Regions from separate parts of the Rothia sp. P5764 genome, predicted to be linked through region 1. Evidence: predicted binding sites of a transcription regulator. Region 1 holds the regulator's gene; the other holds the start of a gene.

Region 1 (8,714 bases):
ATGATAGTTTTACAGGGACGTTCTAGGTCATCTCAGATGCCCTGGTTATAAGAAGAGAGAAGGCAAGCTGTGTCTCAAAATCCCTATAATCCCCAGTCTCCGCAAAACCCGCAGAACCCGCAGAACCACGATCATCCTGAAACTACTCCTGGGCTTGAGCAGACTAATACTCCTCATCCTGAGCAGGGAGCTACCCCTGGCCAGGAGCCCCTGGCTGATGGGCGGGCAGATTCGCCCCAGCACGAGAGTAATCTGCCTCCTGCGCCGGCTCAGCCTGGAGCGGGGGAGCCTGCCCCGAAGAGTAAAAAAGGCTTGATGATTGGTCTTCTGTTAGGCCTGGGCGTGGTCATTGCTGTTGCGAGTAGTTTCTTTCTGCTGTCTGGCCCAAAGACCAAGACCTATGAGGACCTTACTCAGGGCATGACAGAAATAGGTAAAGAGAAAGGGATGGAGTTCTGCGCTGACTATCAGGACACTGTGCTCAATGACGCTAAGCCCCTGGATCAGGTTGAAGATATTCCCGATGACACTCAGGTCTTTTTCTGCTCCTCGGTGGATATGACTAGCTTGGAGACCCTGATGTCTGCTGATATGTCTCAGAATCCTAAAATGATGGTGGGGCTCTTCTCGGCGAGTGAATTTACCAGAGAAGATTTTGGTGACCTAGGGGAATTAGAAGATGGGCAATGGTCTTTGGCTGATGATCACTGGGGTGTGTTCTCTAATGTAGATGATGCTAAGGAGCTGGCTCAAAAAACTCTGGGTGGAAACCTGGTTGAGAGCAAAGAGTAAAAAGCTCCTTTTGGCGGCGCTGTAGGCGCCTGTCGCTGAGAGTTTTCGATGGCTTGTGTATAATACACAGGTACACACACTTGATGGGTGCTCTTGAGAGGTTGTCTAGCTTCCGGTTCATACAGCAGTGAGCTGTTGAGTATCCATACGCCAGTTTCTTGAGTTCTTTCGAGATGACGAAAGCCCCGTAGGCCACACACCTACGGGGCTTTTGCGTTGCCCAGAAAGATACTAGGTAACTACCCGGCACACACTTAGAATCGGACAAGCAAGGTTAGCGCCCAAAGAGCTTGGCGAAGAAGCCACCGCTTGGTACAGCTACCGCTTTCTCTGCTTCAGTATGCTTGCCATTGCACCATTGTCCAGGAGGGACTGAAGCCTTCACGGTATCTATATGCTGACCACAGCCAGCCCAAGTGGTCTTAGAACACAGCTTGCAGGTAACAGGACGGCACATTATTTTCTCCTAAAGCGAGGAATCTTTCACAAATAATTATACCCCCAGGGGTATTAAATCAAGTAACGGGGTGCTGGGGTCGTGAAGCCTGTAGAGGTGAGAAGTGGGTGTTTTGCTTGGGGTGGCCTGACCGTCCGCTGCAGATGAATAAATTTATTGCAAAAAAGTTGAGTCTTTTACACTCAACTCTCTTGACTTCTGTTTCAAATCTGTCAGACTAGAGAGTGAGCCAAACGGATTGAGCCTATTTGACTCAAGATGTTTGCAAGACTTTCAAGTAACCCAACTCAATAGGAGAACACATCATGGCACGTGCAGTAGGCATTGACCTCGGTACCACCAACTCAGTTGTATCAGTCCTCGAAGGCGGCGAGCCCGTCGTTATCGCAAACGCCGAGGGCGCCCGCACCACCCCCTCCGTCGTTGCCTTCAGCAAGGATGGCGAAGTCCTGGTAGGCGACGTCGCCAAGCGTCAGGCAGTTACCAACGTTGACCGCACCATCGCATCCGTCAAGCGTCATATGGGCACCACCTGGACCCAGGAGATCGACGGCAAGCCCTACACCGCTCAGGAAATCTCAGCTCGTACCCTCATGAAGCTCAAGGGTGACGCGGAGGCCTACCTGAACGATAAGGTCACCGACGCAGTTATTACCGTTCCCGCCTACTTCAACGACGCTGAGCGTCAGGCCACCAAGGAAGCCGGTGAAATCGCCGGCCTCAACGTCCTGCGTATCGTCAACGAACCCACTGCCGCAGCACTCGCCTACGGCCTGGACAAGGGCAACGAAGACGAACTGATCCTGGTATTCGACCTCGGTGGCGGTACCTTCGACGTCTCCCTGCTCGAAGTTGGTAAGGACGAAGACGGCTTCTCCACCATCCAGGTTCGCGCAACCTCGGGCGATAACCGCCTGGGTGGCGACGACTGGGACCAGCGCATCGTTGACTGGCTCCTGGAGCAGGTCAAGTCCAAGACCGGCGCCGACCTATCCAAGGACAAGATCGCTCTCCAGCGTCTGCGTGAGGCCGCTGAGCAGGCCAAGAAGGAACTCTCTTCTGCAACCTCCACCAACATCTCCCTGCAGTACCTCTCCGTTACCCCCGAGGGCCCCATCCACCTGGACGAGAAGCTGACCCGCGCCAAGTTCCAGGACATGACCAGCGACCTGATCGAGCGCACCAAGAAGCCCTTCAACGACGTTATCGCTGAGGCAGACGTTAAGGTTTCGGACATCGCTCACATCGTTCTGGTCGGTGGCTCAACCCGTATGCCCGCAGTAACCGAGGTAGTCAAGGAACTCTCCGGTGGCCGCGAACCCAACAAGGGTGTTAACCCCGATGAGGTTGTCGCCATGGGTGCAGCCCTGCAGGCCGGTGTGCTGAAGGGTGAGCGCAAGGACGTTCTGCTGATTGACGTCACCCCCCTCTCCCTGGGTATCGAGACCAAGGGCGGCGTGATGACCAAGCTGATTGAGCGCAACACCGCGATACCCACCAAGCGCTCTGAAACCTTCACCACCGCTGAGGACAACCAGCCCTCCGTATCGATTCAGGTTTTCCAGGGTGAGCGCGAGTTCACTCGCGACAACAAGAACCTGGGCACCTTCGAACTGACCGGTATCGCCCCCGCTCCTCGTGGCGTACCCCAGATTGAGGTCACCTTCGACATCGATGCTAACGGCATCGTTCACGTCTCCGCTAAGGACAAGGGCACCGGCAAGGAGCAGTCCATGACCATCACCGGCGGTACCTCACTCTCCAAGGACGACATCGACCGCATGGTCAAGGACGCTGAGGCTCACGCAGAGCAGGACAAGGCACGCCGCGAGGCCGCCGAGACCCGCAACGCCGCCGAGAACTCCGCTTACTCCATCGAGAAGCTCATCAAGGAAAACGGTGACAAGCTGCCCGAGGATGTCAAGACCGAGGTTCAGGCTGACGTTGACGCCCTGAAGGCCGCCCTTGAAGGTGAAGACGACGAAGCCGTCAAGACCGCCTTCGAGAAGCTGCAGGCTTCACAGACCAAGCTGGGTGAAGCTCTCTACGCCCAGGCTCAGGCTGATGCCGCCGCCGGCGAGGGGGAACAGGCTGAAGACGATGACGTTGTTGATGCCGAAGTAATCGATGAAGACGACGAGAAGAAGAACTAATCATGGCTGAGAACACCCAAGAGCCCACAGAACCCCAGGGCGGTGACCCCTTGGAAGAAGCCTTCCAGGCACCTGCTGCTGAGGGCCACCCTGAGCCCGACGGTGTTTCCGCTCAGGCTGCGGCAGGCGAAGAGTCTGCCGCCGCCGAAGCGGAATCAGAAGCTGAGGTTAGCCCCGATGCGGCCCTAGCGGCTGAGCGTTTGGAAGACCTGCTTCGCCTCAAGGCTGAGTTCACCAACTTCAAGAACCGCACGGCCAAGGAGAAGGAACAGCTCCGCGACTTCGTGGTTGCTGACCTAGTTTCTGCGCTGCTGCCGGTGATTGACGATATTGATGCCGCCCGCAAACACGGCGACCTGGAAGATGGCCCCTTTGCCGCTATTGCCACCAAGCTGGAAGAGACCCTTGCTAAGCAGGGCCTGGAACGCTTTGGCGAGGTAGGGGAGCCTTTCGATCCGCAGGTCCACGAGGCTGTTTTGCAGCAACCGACCAGCGAGGTTGAACCGGATGCAGTCTGCATGGTCCTGCGTAATGGCTACCGGGTCAAGGACCGCCTGGTCCGCACCGCCCAGGTAGCTGTGGCAGTGGCCGAATAAAACAGACAAGGGGCGGGCGCCCGGCCTGATAGATCAGGTTGGGTGCCCGCCTTTTACACCAGGCAGGGAACCAAATACTGGGTTGCCCCTACCTGCACACATGAAGAGGGGTTTGCCGTGAGCAAGACCCCAAGATAATAAGCACAGCATAAAAGACTTAAGATCTACCTCGGAAGGAGAGGCAATGGCGAGCGAAAACTGGCTCCATCAAGATTTTTATAAGGTACTAGGCGTAGCTGAGTCTGCCTCCGAGGCAGACATCAAGAAGGCCTACCGCAAGCTAGCCCGCAAGTACCACCCCGACCAGAACCCAGGGGACACAGCCGCAGAAAAGAAGTTCAAAGAGGTCTCCGAAGCCTACGACGTCCTCTCAGATGCCAAGCAAAAAGAAGAATACGACCAGATCCGCAAGTACGGGGCTGCAGGCTTCGCAGGGGCTGGTGGTGGTTTCCCCGGGGGTTTTCCCGCAGGCGCCGCAGGCGCAGGTGGCTTTCCTGGAAGCGCCGGTGGCTTTCCCGCAGGCGCAGGTGGCTTTCATACCTCCTCCGGCGGCGCCAACATTAATATTGAGGACCTACTTGGGGGCATGTTCGGTGGCGGCGGTTTCGGTGCCAGCAGCGGGGGCGGCTTCCCCGGCGGCTTCTCCGCTCCGGCTCCCAAGGGCGAGGATGCCACCACTAGCGTCCGCATTTCTCTGAAACAGGCCTACCAGGGCGGTGAAGTATCGGTCTTCCGCCCCGGAGGCTCCCAAACCACGGTCCGTCTGCCCCGCGGAGTTAAGGACGGCCAGAAAGTCCGCCTGCGCGGCAAAGGCCACCCCGGTCACGGGGGAGCGGGCGACCTCATCGTTACGGTGAGAGTCGATGCCCACCCCGTTTTTGAACGCCAGGGTGATCATCTGCTGGTCAAGGTTCCTGTCAGCCTGCAAGAAGCCTTGCACGGTGGTGTTATTGAAGCGCCCACCCTCGATGGTTCTACCGTCAAACTCCGCTTGGCTGCCGGCTCACCAGCCGGCCGGAAACTGCGGGCCAAGGGGCGGGGCTTCGTCACCAAGAAGGGTAGCGGCGACCTACTGGTCATTCCCGAGGTTCAGGTACCTACCGACCTGAGTCAGGAGGCCTCTGATGCCTTGGATAACTTCCTGGCGCTGGCACCTCAGGTTAACCTACGGGCTGAGCTTTTTGCGGAAGGCGGCTGAGTAACCATGGAACTTGAATCTGACCGGCCGGTCTTTGTGATTTCTGTGGCCGCAGAGTTGGCGGGTATGCACCCCCAGACTCTGCGCCAGTATGACCGCATGGGGCTGGTTCAGCCCTCACGAGCTCCGGGCCGGGCTCGCCGCTACTCGGAGCGGGATGTGCTCAAGCTCCAAGAGATTCAGGAGCTTTCCCAGTCCGGTGTCTCCCTCGAGGGGATTAAACGCATCATGCAGTTGGAGAACCGGGTAGAGGCCCTCAAGGCCCGTAACGCGGAGCTGTTGCGTGAAAATGAGGTCCTACGCCACCGCCTACAGGAGGGCGCTCGTGTGTTTGCCGCCGGGACGTCTGGCGGTGCGGTGCACCTGGCGCGCGGACAGCGTCCGGCACCCCGCCCCAAGTCCCAGGCCGTGGTGCTCTACCGCCCCCGCTAAGGGATTAATTACGTCCAGGGTTGCCAAACACACAAAGCCTATTGTAGTATGATTTTCAACACCTTTTAGATATAGGTGTCAGGAGATAATAAATATCAGGCGTGGTGATTTATAAATCACTTTCCGCGCTTTATTGATGTATTTTCCTGAGGTTCCTGTGGTAGTCACAGGACTCCTAAGCGGAATATAATCAAAGGAGAGAAATATTCCCCACAAAGATTAGAAAAATGGTTGCAAGTTTTACCTTGGTAGCTGGGGTTGGACTGGGAGCTATGACTGCTGCTAATGCTTCAGCTCAATGGCCTGCTGAAGGTGGCTATTGGGAATATGGTTTTTGGAACGCATACGCCCGCTCCTATTACGATCACGGGTCTCGCTGTCATGGTTCCACAGCTCAGAATGACTGGGGTACCGTTCGTAACATCGACACCGCTGCTGGGAAACGTGCAGTTGCGAAGAAATTCGGTACTATTTTTACTAATAATAAGTATTATTATAGGGTTTGCTAGATTTAGTTGAGGCCTATTTTGGACTAAAGCCTAGGACAAATTTAAATTTTCCCTAGGCTTTAGCTTAGCGCCGAAAATAAATTTATTTTTAAGGGTTGATGTGAGATATATTGTTCGTTTAGTAGCAGTTCTTGTTGCATCAGTTTTTTTGTTAGTCGCTGACACCTATTGTGCTACCGTGGATGAAAATACTCCGCAGGGGGCGAATCTTGTTATTTCAGCAAGCTTCAAGCAGAGCGTAGAAACCAAAAACAAAATTATTGACCGTCTTTCACATATTTCTGATGAAAGAAATATTAAACTGGCAAAAGTGGTCCCGAATCCTGAAAATTTTCTCAAGGATAGGTCTCTGTACTACTTTACCAACAAAGATATTCAGACAGGGCCAATCAACTGGTATCGTCCAGATTACAGCGGTTCTCAAGAGGTCGCAGCTGACCTAGGAAACGCTTCTTTAGAAGGGGTTTATGTCGCCCACATCTCCTCACCTGACGATATTGACATCCTCTCGAAAGAGCTGACAAGTCTAGGAGCAGTTTTTTCCTATAAAAAAGCTGGATGGTTTGAGGTTCTCGTACAGACAGTGTGGGCAAACGGCTATGGCTTGGCTCTGGTGAGCGTATGCCTGCTTCTTGGTATAGCTTCCTTAGCCTATTCTGCATCACGAGCAAGAGTCCATATACTACAGACTCTTGCGGGCTTACCTCACTGGCGGATACTTGCTGCCCAGTTGGGTAATATTTTGCTTTGTTTTTGTGTTCCCGCTCTAGGAACTTTTCTTGTTGCCCTGTTAGCCGTCTTCCTTCTCAGGGGATTCCATGCCTTGGGCTCCTTTATTTGGGTTGCGCTACTTGCCTTTGTCGCTATGGTGCTAATAACAGGCTTGTGTGTATTCTTGACCAGCATTTTGACGGCACCACGGCTAGAGAATGTAGCAGGTCGGGAGGATGGGATTCAGAATTATCGGTTTGCCTCAGAAGGAGCGAAATACCTAGCAATTTTTATTACTGCAGTGAGTCTTCCTGCCTTGGTTGGGCAGGGATTCACTCAGCTGGGAATTGCCCAGCAGGCATCGTATTGGGATGCTCTCTCTCAGGCGCAGAGCTTACGGCTAGGGGGTAATGATGAGCAGTTAACCCAGGCAGAGGGAGATTTATTGAGGGTGGTTACAGATGCAGAAGATGAAAATAAGTTGTACTTCACCTATGGTGTCAATCCAGGTGAATTTCTAGGGGATAATCTTGAGCCTTTTGATGGAGTTATGCTTACTAATGATAGCTATCTGAAAAAACTTGAAGATCGCTACCATCGTAAATATGTGGATATTGATAAAAAAGAAATACCGATTGCTTTGAGAGAGTCTATTTTAGAGCAATTAAAACTGTGGATTCCCTCAAGCCAAGCGCAGGATAGAGTTCGTTTTCTCGTGGCTGCTGAGCAAGGGTCCCTGCCTGCTATTTCTGGTACTGGAAACTCTCAGTTAGAGCTCTATGAAACTCCATTGGTTGTATCTGTTAGCTCACTCTCTGATACCTACTCACCTTCTTTTATCACGTCAGTTATTTCAACAAATAATATATTTTTTGACGATTCCTTTGAGCTTACAAAGAAGGTGCAAGAATCAGAACTGAGTGGGGTCATACTTTCCGTAGATCGGGCAAGCGATGCTGGCCTGCAGTCAAGCCAGATGGCAGAAGCGCGTACTAGGTCGCTACTTCTGTCTCTTGTGCTCAATATGACTTCTCTTGTCCTTAGTACTGTACTGGCAAGCTATATTTATCTTCTTCGTAAGGCGAAGACTCACTATACCCAGCGAGTATCAGGTAATAGCTGGCTAGCTATCCTTAGAAAGCGTCTTTTGGGTGAAGCGATAATAGCTACAGCTCTTGGGGTTCTTGCCTGGATAAGCGTGATTGGTCAAGCCGGCTCCTATAATTTTGCATGTTTTGGAGTTGTTCTTCTGTGTGTAACCCTTAGTTTGATATTGCAACCATCATTTGCTCAATTTATATTTTCCAAAACTGTCCTTAGAAAGGTTTCCTGATGATTAGAGGACGCGATATTAGTGTTCAGATTAAGGGGCGAACTATTATGGCTATTGATGAAATATTCATTGAGCCTGGGAGGGTTACTGGCTTAATAGGTGAGAGTGGAAGCGGTAAGACTACATTACTTAATTGCCTTGGTCTTCTTCAGCCAATAACTACTGGATCTATTGAGATTGATGGTAGAGATTTTAGTAATCCGTCGAATAAAAAAAGATTATCATTTTGGAGAGATGAGGCGGCGTTCGTATTCCAGGATTATGGAATCATTGATGAATGGACAGTGGCGCAGAACCTTGCCGTAGCCCAGCACGTTCCAAGAAGGGAGAAAGATAAGATGGAGAAAGTCTTGAATAGTGTTTCTCTTCATGGCCGACAGGGTGAGAAAGCTAGTAGGTTAAGCGGTGGTGAAAAACAGCGTGTGGGAATTGCCCGGGCTCTTTATCGGGAGGCATCCTACCTTTTTGTTGATGAACCTACTGCCAGTCTGGATGAAGGCAATCGGGATAATGTTCAGAGATTATTAAGAGCC
Region 2 (8,714 bases), on a different contig from region 1:
TCTGGCCGATCAGTCGTTTGCCGAGTTCTTCTTCCATGTGTAGGAGTTTTTCGGATTCGCCTTGGAGCATGCGGCCTGCGGGAATACCGGTCCAGGCGGAGATGACTTCGGCGATTTCGTCGGCGGTGACTTCTTCGGAGACCATGGACTCTTGGAGAGCGGTCTTTTCTACTTGTTGGGCTTCGAGCAGTTGCGCTTCGAGGGCGGGGATTTCGCCGTAGAGGATCCGGGAGGCTTCGGCCAGGTTGCCTTCGCGTTGGGCTACTTCTGCTTTGGAGCGCAGTTCGTCGATTTGGGTTTTGAGGTCACCGACCCGGTTGAGTCCGGCTTTCTCGGCTTCCCAGCGGGCGTTGAGGGCGTCGAGTTCTTCCTTCTTGTCGGCCATGTCGGCGCGCAGGGCGGCTAGGCGTTCGGCGGAGGCGGGGTCGGTTTCGTTGGCGAGCGCCAGTTCTTCCATGGTGAGGCGGTCTACGGCGCGGCGGAGTACGTCGATTTCTTCGGGTGCCGAGTCGATTTCCATGCGCAGGCGTGAGGCGGCTTCGTCGATGAGGTCGATGGCCTTGTCGGGGAGCTGGCGGGAGGGGATGTAACGGTTGGAGAGGTTGGCTGCGGCGACCAGGGCGGAGTCTGCGATGGCTACCTTGTGGTGGGCTTCGTAGCGTTCTTTGAGGCCGCGCAGAATGCCGATGGTGTCTTCTACGGAGGGCTCACCGACAAAGACTTGCTGGAAGCGGCGTTCCAGGGCGGCGTCTTTTTCGATGTTTTCGCGGTATTCGTCCAGGGTGGTGGCACCGATCAGGCGTAGTTCGCCGCGGGCTAGCATGGGCTTGAGCATGTTGCCTGCGTCCATGGAGCCTTCGCTGGCACCGGCACCGACGACGGTGTGGATTTCGTCGATGAAGGTGACGATTTGGCCTTCGGATTTTTTGATGTCTTCGAGTACGGCTTTGAGGCGTTCTTCGAATTCGCCGCGGTATTTGGCGCCGGCGACCATGGCTCCCAGGTCGAGGGAGATGAGGGTTTTGCCGCGCAGGGTTTCGGGTACGTCGCCGGAGACCATGCGCTGGGCGAGGCCTTCAACGACGGCGGTTTTGCCGACGCCGGGTTGGCCGATGAGTACGGGGTTGTTTTTGGTGCGGCGGGAGAGTACCTGGATGACGCGGCGGATTTCGCTGTCTCGGCCGATGACGGGGTCGAGTTTGCCTTCGCGGGCGATGGCGGTGAGGTCGGTGCCGTATTGTTCGAGGGCGCCGAAGGTACCTTCGGGGTCGGGGGTGGTCACGGTGCGGTCTCCTCGGACGGTGGGGATGGTTTCTTCTAGAGTTTTTTCGGTGGCGCCTGCGGCGGTGAGGGCGCGGGCGGTTGCGTCGCTCCCTGTGGCGAGGGCGAGCAGGAGGATCTCGGTGGAGATGTAGGTGTCACCGAAGGTTCCGGCTTTGGCCTGGGCTGTTTGGATGGCGGTGAGTAGGGCTCGTGAGGGCTGTGCCTGGGCGATGGATTCTCCGGAGGCTTTGGGGAGCTTGGAGATTTCGGTCGATGCTGCAACCGAGAGCGCGTCAACGTCGATACCGGCGGTTGTGAGTACGGCGACCGCTACTCCCTGGCGCTGGTCAAGCAAGGCTTTGAGCAGGTGGGGTGTATCGAGGGTGGGGTTGCCTGCGGTTTGGGCGTTAAGGTTGGCGGCCGATAAGGCCTCTTGGCTTTTACTGGTGAATTGAGCTGACATTTTTCTCCTGAGCTAGTAGGTCTTTTCCTTAAGGTTGAGTGTACTTCACTCAACTCATAATTGAGTCTACTACACTCAACTTATATACACCAGGTAGCTGAGGCCTTCCCCACCCTTGACCCACCGAGCAAGAAGGTCAACCCACCGAGTCCGGCTAGCTCAATCCAAGAAATCATATATGGATTCTGCCCGCTCCAATTCTTCCTTGACAGCATCATCGACACCGCGGGAGACCGATTCAGCTCGCCGCCAGTTGCTCAGGGAAAGGAGTAGGGAGGCAGTTGCAAAGGCGTAAGTGAGGATACCGGCTGGGTTGCCGAAACCGGCTGAGAGCCCAATAAAGTCACCCCCCAGTAGTGACGATGCCGCCGAGACAACAGTTCCATCCAGGCGGTCGGGGACCAAAAAACCGAAGATGAGGGCCATCAGCCAGGTGGCACCCCAGACAAGCGCGGTCGTCGGCGGTAAACCTGCCCGTTTACCAGCTTTTTGTAATTTCATTTCTTTGCCCGAGAAGTAGGCTGCAGCTAGCATCAGACCCGCCAGGATCGGCCCTAGTGAAATGGCGAAAATTGGCAGCAGGCTACCACCGGCACCAAACAGGGAGCGCCCAGCAACCACCCACAGGGCCGAGAGAAGTGCCCAGGGAACAGCCAGGTAGAAAATAGCCCTGGTCAGGAGCCCGCCCTGTCTCATCAAGTAGGGGTGTGACCGGGCCTCACCAGGAGCACCCGGCTGAGGGCCCTGCGGAGGTAGGTGATTGGCTGAGGTTTTTTGCATTTGGCTCACTCCCCCATTTTAGGCCCACCCTTCTTAGTCCCCACAAGAAGCAGGCACCACAAAGCCGGGGTGGCCCACCTCTTGACGGTGAGCCACCCCGGCTTTTGAGTTGCGAGGGTTACCTGCTAGCTGAGGTTACCCTGCCCATCTTCGAGGTGACTGCGCAGGAACCACTGGAAGAGCTCCAGTTCGGCAGTCTGACCGATCAGCAAATCTTCGGTAATAGGGTCAATATCGCCCACCTTAGCAATAGCAGCACGGTGGTCTTCGATAACAGCGCTATAGACGTCATTAAGAGCACGAATATGGGTCATAGCGTCAGCACGGTCAACATCATATCCGGCCCAGGTGCGCTTTTCTACCAGGTCGCCTGAGAGACCGTTGGGGGAAACACCCATGGTAGCCATGCGCTCTGCGATGGCATCAACAAAGCCGCGCACCTGGTCTACCTGGGGGTCCAGCATTTCGTGGACTGCAATGAAGTTGGGGCCAACAACATTCCAGTGAGCATGCTTGAGGACCAGGTGCAGGTCATTGAGGGCGTGCAGGCGGAGCTGGAGGACGTCAGCTACGTGGTGGCCAGACTCTTCGGTGAGGCCCGGTACGGTAAATGATGCGTATTTGCTCATGATTCTTAAACTTCCTGTTAGGTAATCAGGTCGATCCCAAGCTGTGGGTTTCGGCCTGCTGTGTAGTTCCAACCTTACGCTGTCCCTGCCGCCATTTCAAGGCTTATTCTGAGTAAATCATAATAAGGAAACCCTGATTTGACAAGGTATTCTGCCTAAAACAGAAGGTAAGCAAGGCTAACCTCAGCGCAACTGACTGGGCACAACACTCTCCCCAAAGGGATCTTAGCCAGCCCCTGCTCTACCCACCAAAGACCATAAACCATTTATGTGATTTACAACATATCCCCCGGGGCTCTAGCTGACCGTTGCCACCGGTCCCAGTCTATGACTAGAGTAAGAGTCAGCCACAGGGGGCTCGCCCCAGCGCTACCAGCTCCAGACCTAAGAGTAAAAGATCGTGACAGCACCCACCCCATATACTGCCCCCTGCACAACACCCAGCAAGGCCCAAATTCGCCGCTGGCGGCGTTATTTAGCAGAAGAAATCTCCGAAGCTCGCATTTACGCTGCGCTGGCTGAACGCACCCACGGTAAAGAGGCAGAAATCTTAGGCCAAGTAGCCCAGGCCGAATACCGCCACCAGAATCACTGGCGCCAGCTTCTTGGAGAACACGCTTTTCCTGAGCCCAAACCTTCGGTCTCGGCCCGTATTCTTGAACTTCTAGCCAAAAATTTTGGCTCAGTCTTCGTTCTTGCCCTAGCCCAAAGAGCCGAGGGACGCTCCCCCTACGCGGAGGATCCCGATGCAACTGAGGCTATGGCAGCCGATGAGGCTATCCATGAGGAAATCATTCGAGCCCTTTCTACCGCTGGCCGAGAAAAGCTTTCTGGCAACTTCCGCGCCGCTGTCTTTGGCGCAAATGACGGCCTTGTCTCTAATGCTGCGCTCATCATGGGTGTTGGCGCTAGCGGGGTCAGCAACTCTATGATTCTTCTTTCTGGTGTCGCAGGCCTGTTGGCAGGCGCGCTTTCTATGGCTGCCGGTGAGTTTGTATCGGTCCGTTCCCAGCGCGAGCTACTCGACGCCTCCCGCCCCACCCAGGTCACCCTCGATGTAGCCCACCAGCTCGATATTAACCAAAATGAGTTAGAGCTGATTTACAAGGCCCGCGGTATGAGCGAGGAGGCAGCCCGCCACCGTGCCATGGAACGCTTTGGGCACTTCACCTGCGACTGCGACCCATCACTCTCTTTCCGCGACCTTGAGGAGGATCAGGAAGCGGGGGTAGAACACGGTGCGCTGGGTAGCGATGTGGGAGCTGCCGCCTCAAGCTTCTGCTTCTTTGCCTCCGGCGCTCTCATTCCGATCCTGCCCTACATCTTTGGGGTACAGGGTCCATTCGCTATGTTGCTAGCCATGTTGCTGGTAGGCCTTGCCCTCATGCTAACCGGTGGCGTGGTGGGCCTACTCTCCGGTGCTTCACCTTTCAAACGTGGCTTACGTCAGCTAGCTATTGGCTACGGAGCTGCCCTGGCTACCTACTTGCTGGGGCTGGCCTTTAATGTGGCTCTGGCCTAGCCAGCAATCTCTCTGAGCAAGCGCTCAGGATCACTGTCTCAAGCTACCGCCCCCTGGCCTCAATACCCTTTAGGCTAGCTAGCGCCTTGCCCCTATCCACTAGTTCTTGCCCGCCCATCAGCCCTGACCTACTTGCTCTTGTTGACCGACAAAAGGCAGGGGCTGGAGCCTATAGCTCCAACCCCTGCTCAGATACTTATCTGTCCTTCTCTATCTTCTAATAATTAGAGAAAGGCTACTTTCTAAGAGGCAAAAATCTCACGCATGAGCTGAGCAGCCTCAGAAGGAGTCTTACCCACCTTCACACCAGCAGCTTCCAAGGCCTCCTTCTTAGCCTGAGCGGTACCCGAAGAACCGGAGACAATCGCACCAGCATGGCCCATAGTCTTACCCTCAGGAGCGGTAAAACCAGCCACATAGCCAACAACAGGCTTGGTCACATGAGCCTTGATAAACTCAGCGGCACGCTCCTCAGCGTCACCACCAATCTCACCAATCATCACAATCGCTTCGGTCTCAGGGTCAGCTTCAAAAGCCTCCAGAGCGTCAATGTGGGTGGTGCCAATAATGGGATCACCGCCAATACCGATAGCGGTGGTAAAGCCAATATCGCGCAGCTCAAACATCATCTGGTAGGTCAGGGTGCCTGACTTAGATACCAGACCGATTTTGCCCTTGCCGGTGATGTTGGCGGGGGTAATACCCACCAGGGATTCACCGGGGGTAATGATACCGGGGCAGTTGGGGCCAATGATGCGGGTGACCTGCTTGCCCTCAGCATTGACCTTGCTCTTGGCGTAGGCCCAGAATTCGGCAGTATCACCTACGGGCACGCCCTCGGTGATGACAACCACCAGGGGAACCTCAGCGTCAATCGCTTCAATAACAGCGTCCTTGGTAAAGGCCGGGGGTACAAAGACGATTGAAACGTCTGCGCCGGTCTCCTGGATAGCTTCAGCCACAGAGCCAAAAACCTTCAGCTCGATGTCCTGGCCCGAAGCGTCCTTGTGAGTAACGGTGGTGCCAGCCTTGCGGGCGTTAACGCCGCCCACAATCTGGGTACCAGCGGCCAGCATACGGGCGGTGTGCTTAGTACCTTCACCGCCGGTGATGCCCTGAACGATGACCTTAGAGTCCTTGTTCAAAAAGATAGACATAATAAAAACCTTCTAAATCTGTGTTTTCGCGGTGAATTAAGCGTTGTAAGCCAGCTCGGCGGCCTTATCGGCACCGGAGTCCATAGTCTCGGCCAGGTGTACAAGCGGGTGGTTGGCCTCAGAAAGAATGCGGCGACCTTCTTCCACGTTGTTACCGTCAAGGCGAACGACCAGGGGCTTGGTTGCCTTATCGCCCAGGATCTCAAGAGCCTGAACGATACCGTTAGCAACAGCGTCACAGGAGGTAATACCACCAAAGACATTGACGAACACAGACTTGACCTGCTCATCGTTGAGGATGATATCCAGACCAGCGGCCATAACCTCAGCAGAAGCGCCGCCACCGATATCCAGGAAGTTAGCGGGCTTGACCTTGCCGTGGTTCTCGCCAGCGTAGGCTACAACGTCCAGGGTGGACATAACCAGGCCCGCACCGTTACCGATGATGCCGACCTGACCATCGAGCTTGACGTAGTTCAGTTCGTTTTCCTTGGCCTTGGCTTCGAGGGGGTTCTCTGCGCTCTTATCGACCAGGGCCTCGTGATCGGGCTGGCGGAACTCTGCGTTATCGTCCAGGGAGACCTTGCCATCCAGTGCCAGAATCTTGCCGTCACCGGTCTTGACCAGCGGGTTGACCTCCACCAGGGTGGCATCTTCCTTCTTGTAGACCTCGCCCAGCTTGACCAGTACAGCGGCTACAGCCTGGCGGGTGTCCTCGGCAAAGCCAGCTGTCTCAACGATTTCAGCGGCCTTAGCGGGGCTAATTCCCTCAATGGGGTTGATGTCTACCTTGGCCAGAGCCTCGGGGCGCTCAACGGCCAGAGTTTCAATATCCACGCCGCCTTCCACCGAACACATAGCCAGGTAGGAGCGGTTAGCCCGGTCAAGCAGCATAGAGAAATAGTACTCTTCGGCAATGTCAGCGCCCTGAGCAATCATCACGCGGTGAACGGTGTGGCCTTTAATGTCCATGCCCAGAATCTGCTGAGCATACTCGTAGGCTTCATCGGCGGTCTTAGCAACCTTAACGCCGCCCGCTTTACCGCGGCCGCCTACCTTGACCTGTGCTTTGACAACGGTGACGCCACCAATTTTTTCGGCAGCTGCTTTTGCTTCTTCTGGGGTGGTAGCTACGATGCCCTGGAGCACGGGTACACCGTGCTTCTCAAAGAGATCTCGTGCCTGGTATTCAAACAGGTCCACAGGAGTGTCCTTCTTCGTCGAAGTCGTGCCGGGCCGTGTGGGCCAGGCCTTTACAAATGCGAAGCCTCCACGTGCCCCCAGCGAGAGCCAGAGCACACAGAAGCCTCTCCATGAGCAACTTTAGCGCACTTCACAGCAAGGGAGCTAACTTATCAAGTTATATTGAGCGACCCAGTTAAGTACGATCGAGTTAGCAGAGCTAGGCTCAGCTACTTAAGGAGGGCACAGGCATCCAAGATATTGACCAAGAACGGTGCTGTGTCTGAAGCCCTCGGAACCATGAGGTACTCCATCTCATCAATACGCCATAGCATAATCCTGGCTTCAGAAACCCGGCAGCTCATGGCCTGCCCCGGTTTAAAGACATCGGGTGGGAAGTCAAAAGCTACAACTTGGTCAATCACCTGCGCAGCTGCTTGCCCGCTAAGGTTAAGGACGGTGCGGTTAACTGATACATCAAGAACCAGACCCTCATCATTCCCTAGGGCAGTAGCTAAAGCTCGCCCTAGTTTCACCGGATCAACGCGGGTCACGACCAGGTAGACCCCTGCTTCGACATAAAGGCAGGCTACGACCTGTCGGGTACCGTAGAGCATGTAGCGGGCTAATGCGTCACCGCTGACCTGGCCGGGTAATTCGGGGAGGGAAACTCCCAGTACCTTTTCTAAACGGTGAGCGGCGGAGCTAGCAGGGTCCACTTCAAGCCGGAAGAGCGACAGGTCAGATATTTCCTGAAGCTGGATACGGGTATCGGTGACCTCGTCCATGGCATGAGCGAACTCCTCAGCAACCGAGGGCAAACTACTGTCATTGTTCATCGAGCTACCTCATTGTGGCATGATAGAGAACCGGCAAAGGCATGATACCCCCTTAGGGCGCTAGCGGCCACGATTAGCTATCTTTCTTGGTCAATGGCGCATAGCGCAGAAGCAGTCGCTTTTCTTCGCGGGCAAAACGAACTTTAGCCACCGTTTTGTCTCCTGCCCCTTCAAGTGCCAGAACCTTACCCTCACCGAAAGTTGTGTGCTCTACAGTATCGCCGACGGAGAGTAGGGGAATTTCCTTATTCTGCTGTACCCGCGAGACCTTGCCTGCTGCGGCGGCATAGCCGTAGGAGGCAGAACCGTTCACTTCAGCTATCGAGGGGGAAGACCTGCGCTGAGGTTGATCGAAGCGAGCAGAGTAGCTAGAGCTTCCGTAAGCCGGTGTGCCAGTTTCTGACCGCCAAGCGCCCCTGCCGCCAGCGTAGGCACCGCCGTAGCTAAGGCCACCCATCGAATAAGTGGAGCCGGTACGTTTCCATTCGATAAGTTCCTCGGGAATCTCTTCAAGGAAAGGAGAGGGTGGGTTGAACTGGCTCTGGCCCCACATAGACCGGTTCTCGGCACGAGTCAGGTAAAGCCGTTCCATCGCGCGAGTCAGGCCAACGTAAGCCAGTCGGCGTTCCTCACTCATCTCCGAGTCATCGGTCAGGGCACGCTGGTGAGGGAAGAGTCCGTGCTCCATACCGGTGAGGAAGACCACCGGAAACTCTAGGCCCTTAGCCGTGTGTAGGGTCATGAGGGTAACTACGCCCTGAGAACGAGCCTCGGCAACCTCTGCCGCAATCTGAGCAGCGCTGGGGCCGCCTTCCTGGTCCTGCTTTGGCTTGTTGGGAATCTGGTCAGCGTCAGCGACCAGGGCAACGTGCTCCAAGA

Evidence for each region. The regulator HspR, encoded in region 1, represses chaperone genes until heat shock. The targets are predictions, from matches to a motif close to AAGTTGAGTCNNNNNGACTCAACTT.
Region 2: clpB (ATP-dependent chaperone ClpB) is a predicted target of HspR. The motif match lies at 1,758-1,782, and genes of this name have one in related genera.

The regions. Positions count from the first base shown of each region.
Region 1 is NZ_JBLXXQ010000007.1:31,941-40,654, forward strand. It holds gene ACN08Y_RS09555 (hypothetical protein) at 70-792, shown strand; gene dnaK (molecular chaperone DnaK) at 1,555-3,402, shown strand; gene ACN08Y_RS09565 (nucleotide exchange factor GrpE) at 3,405-3,998, shown strand; gene ACN08Y_RS09570 (DnaJ C-terminal domain-containing protein) at 4,183-5,196, shown strand; gene ACN08Y_RS09575 (heat shock protein transcriptional repressor HspR) at 5,203-5,628, shown strand; gene ACN08Y_RS09580 (lactococcin 972 family bacteriocin) at 5,856-6,137, shown strand; gene ACN08Y_RS09585 (hypothetical protein) at 6,238-8,181, shown strand; gene ACN08Y_RS09590 (ABC transporter ATP-binding protein) at 8,229-8,714, shown strand, end outside.
Region 2 is NZ_JBLXXQ010000001.1:356,514-365,227, forward strand. It holds gene clpB (ATP-dependent chaperone ClpB) at 1-1,726, opposite strand, end outside; gene ACN08Y_RS01640 (hypothetical protein) at 1,886-2,506, opposite strand; gene ACN08Y_RS01645 (Dps family protein) at 2,632-3,135, opposite strand; gene ACN08Y_RS01650 (VIT1/CCC1 transporter family protein) at 3,536-4,657, shown strand; gene sucD (succinate--CoA ligase subunit alpha) at 4,900-5,814, opposite strand; gene sucC (ADP-forming succinate--CoA ligase subunit beta) at 5,851-7,017, opposite strand; gene ACN08Y_RS01665 (hypothetical protein) at 7,227-7,835, opposite strand; gene pcrA (DNA helicase PcrA) at 7,909-8,714, opposite strand, start outside.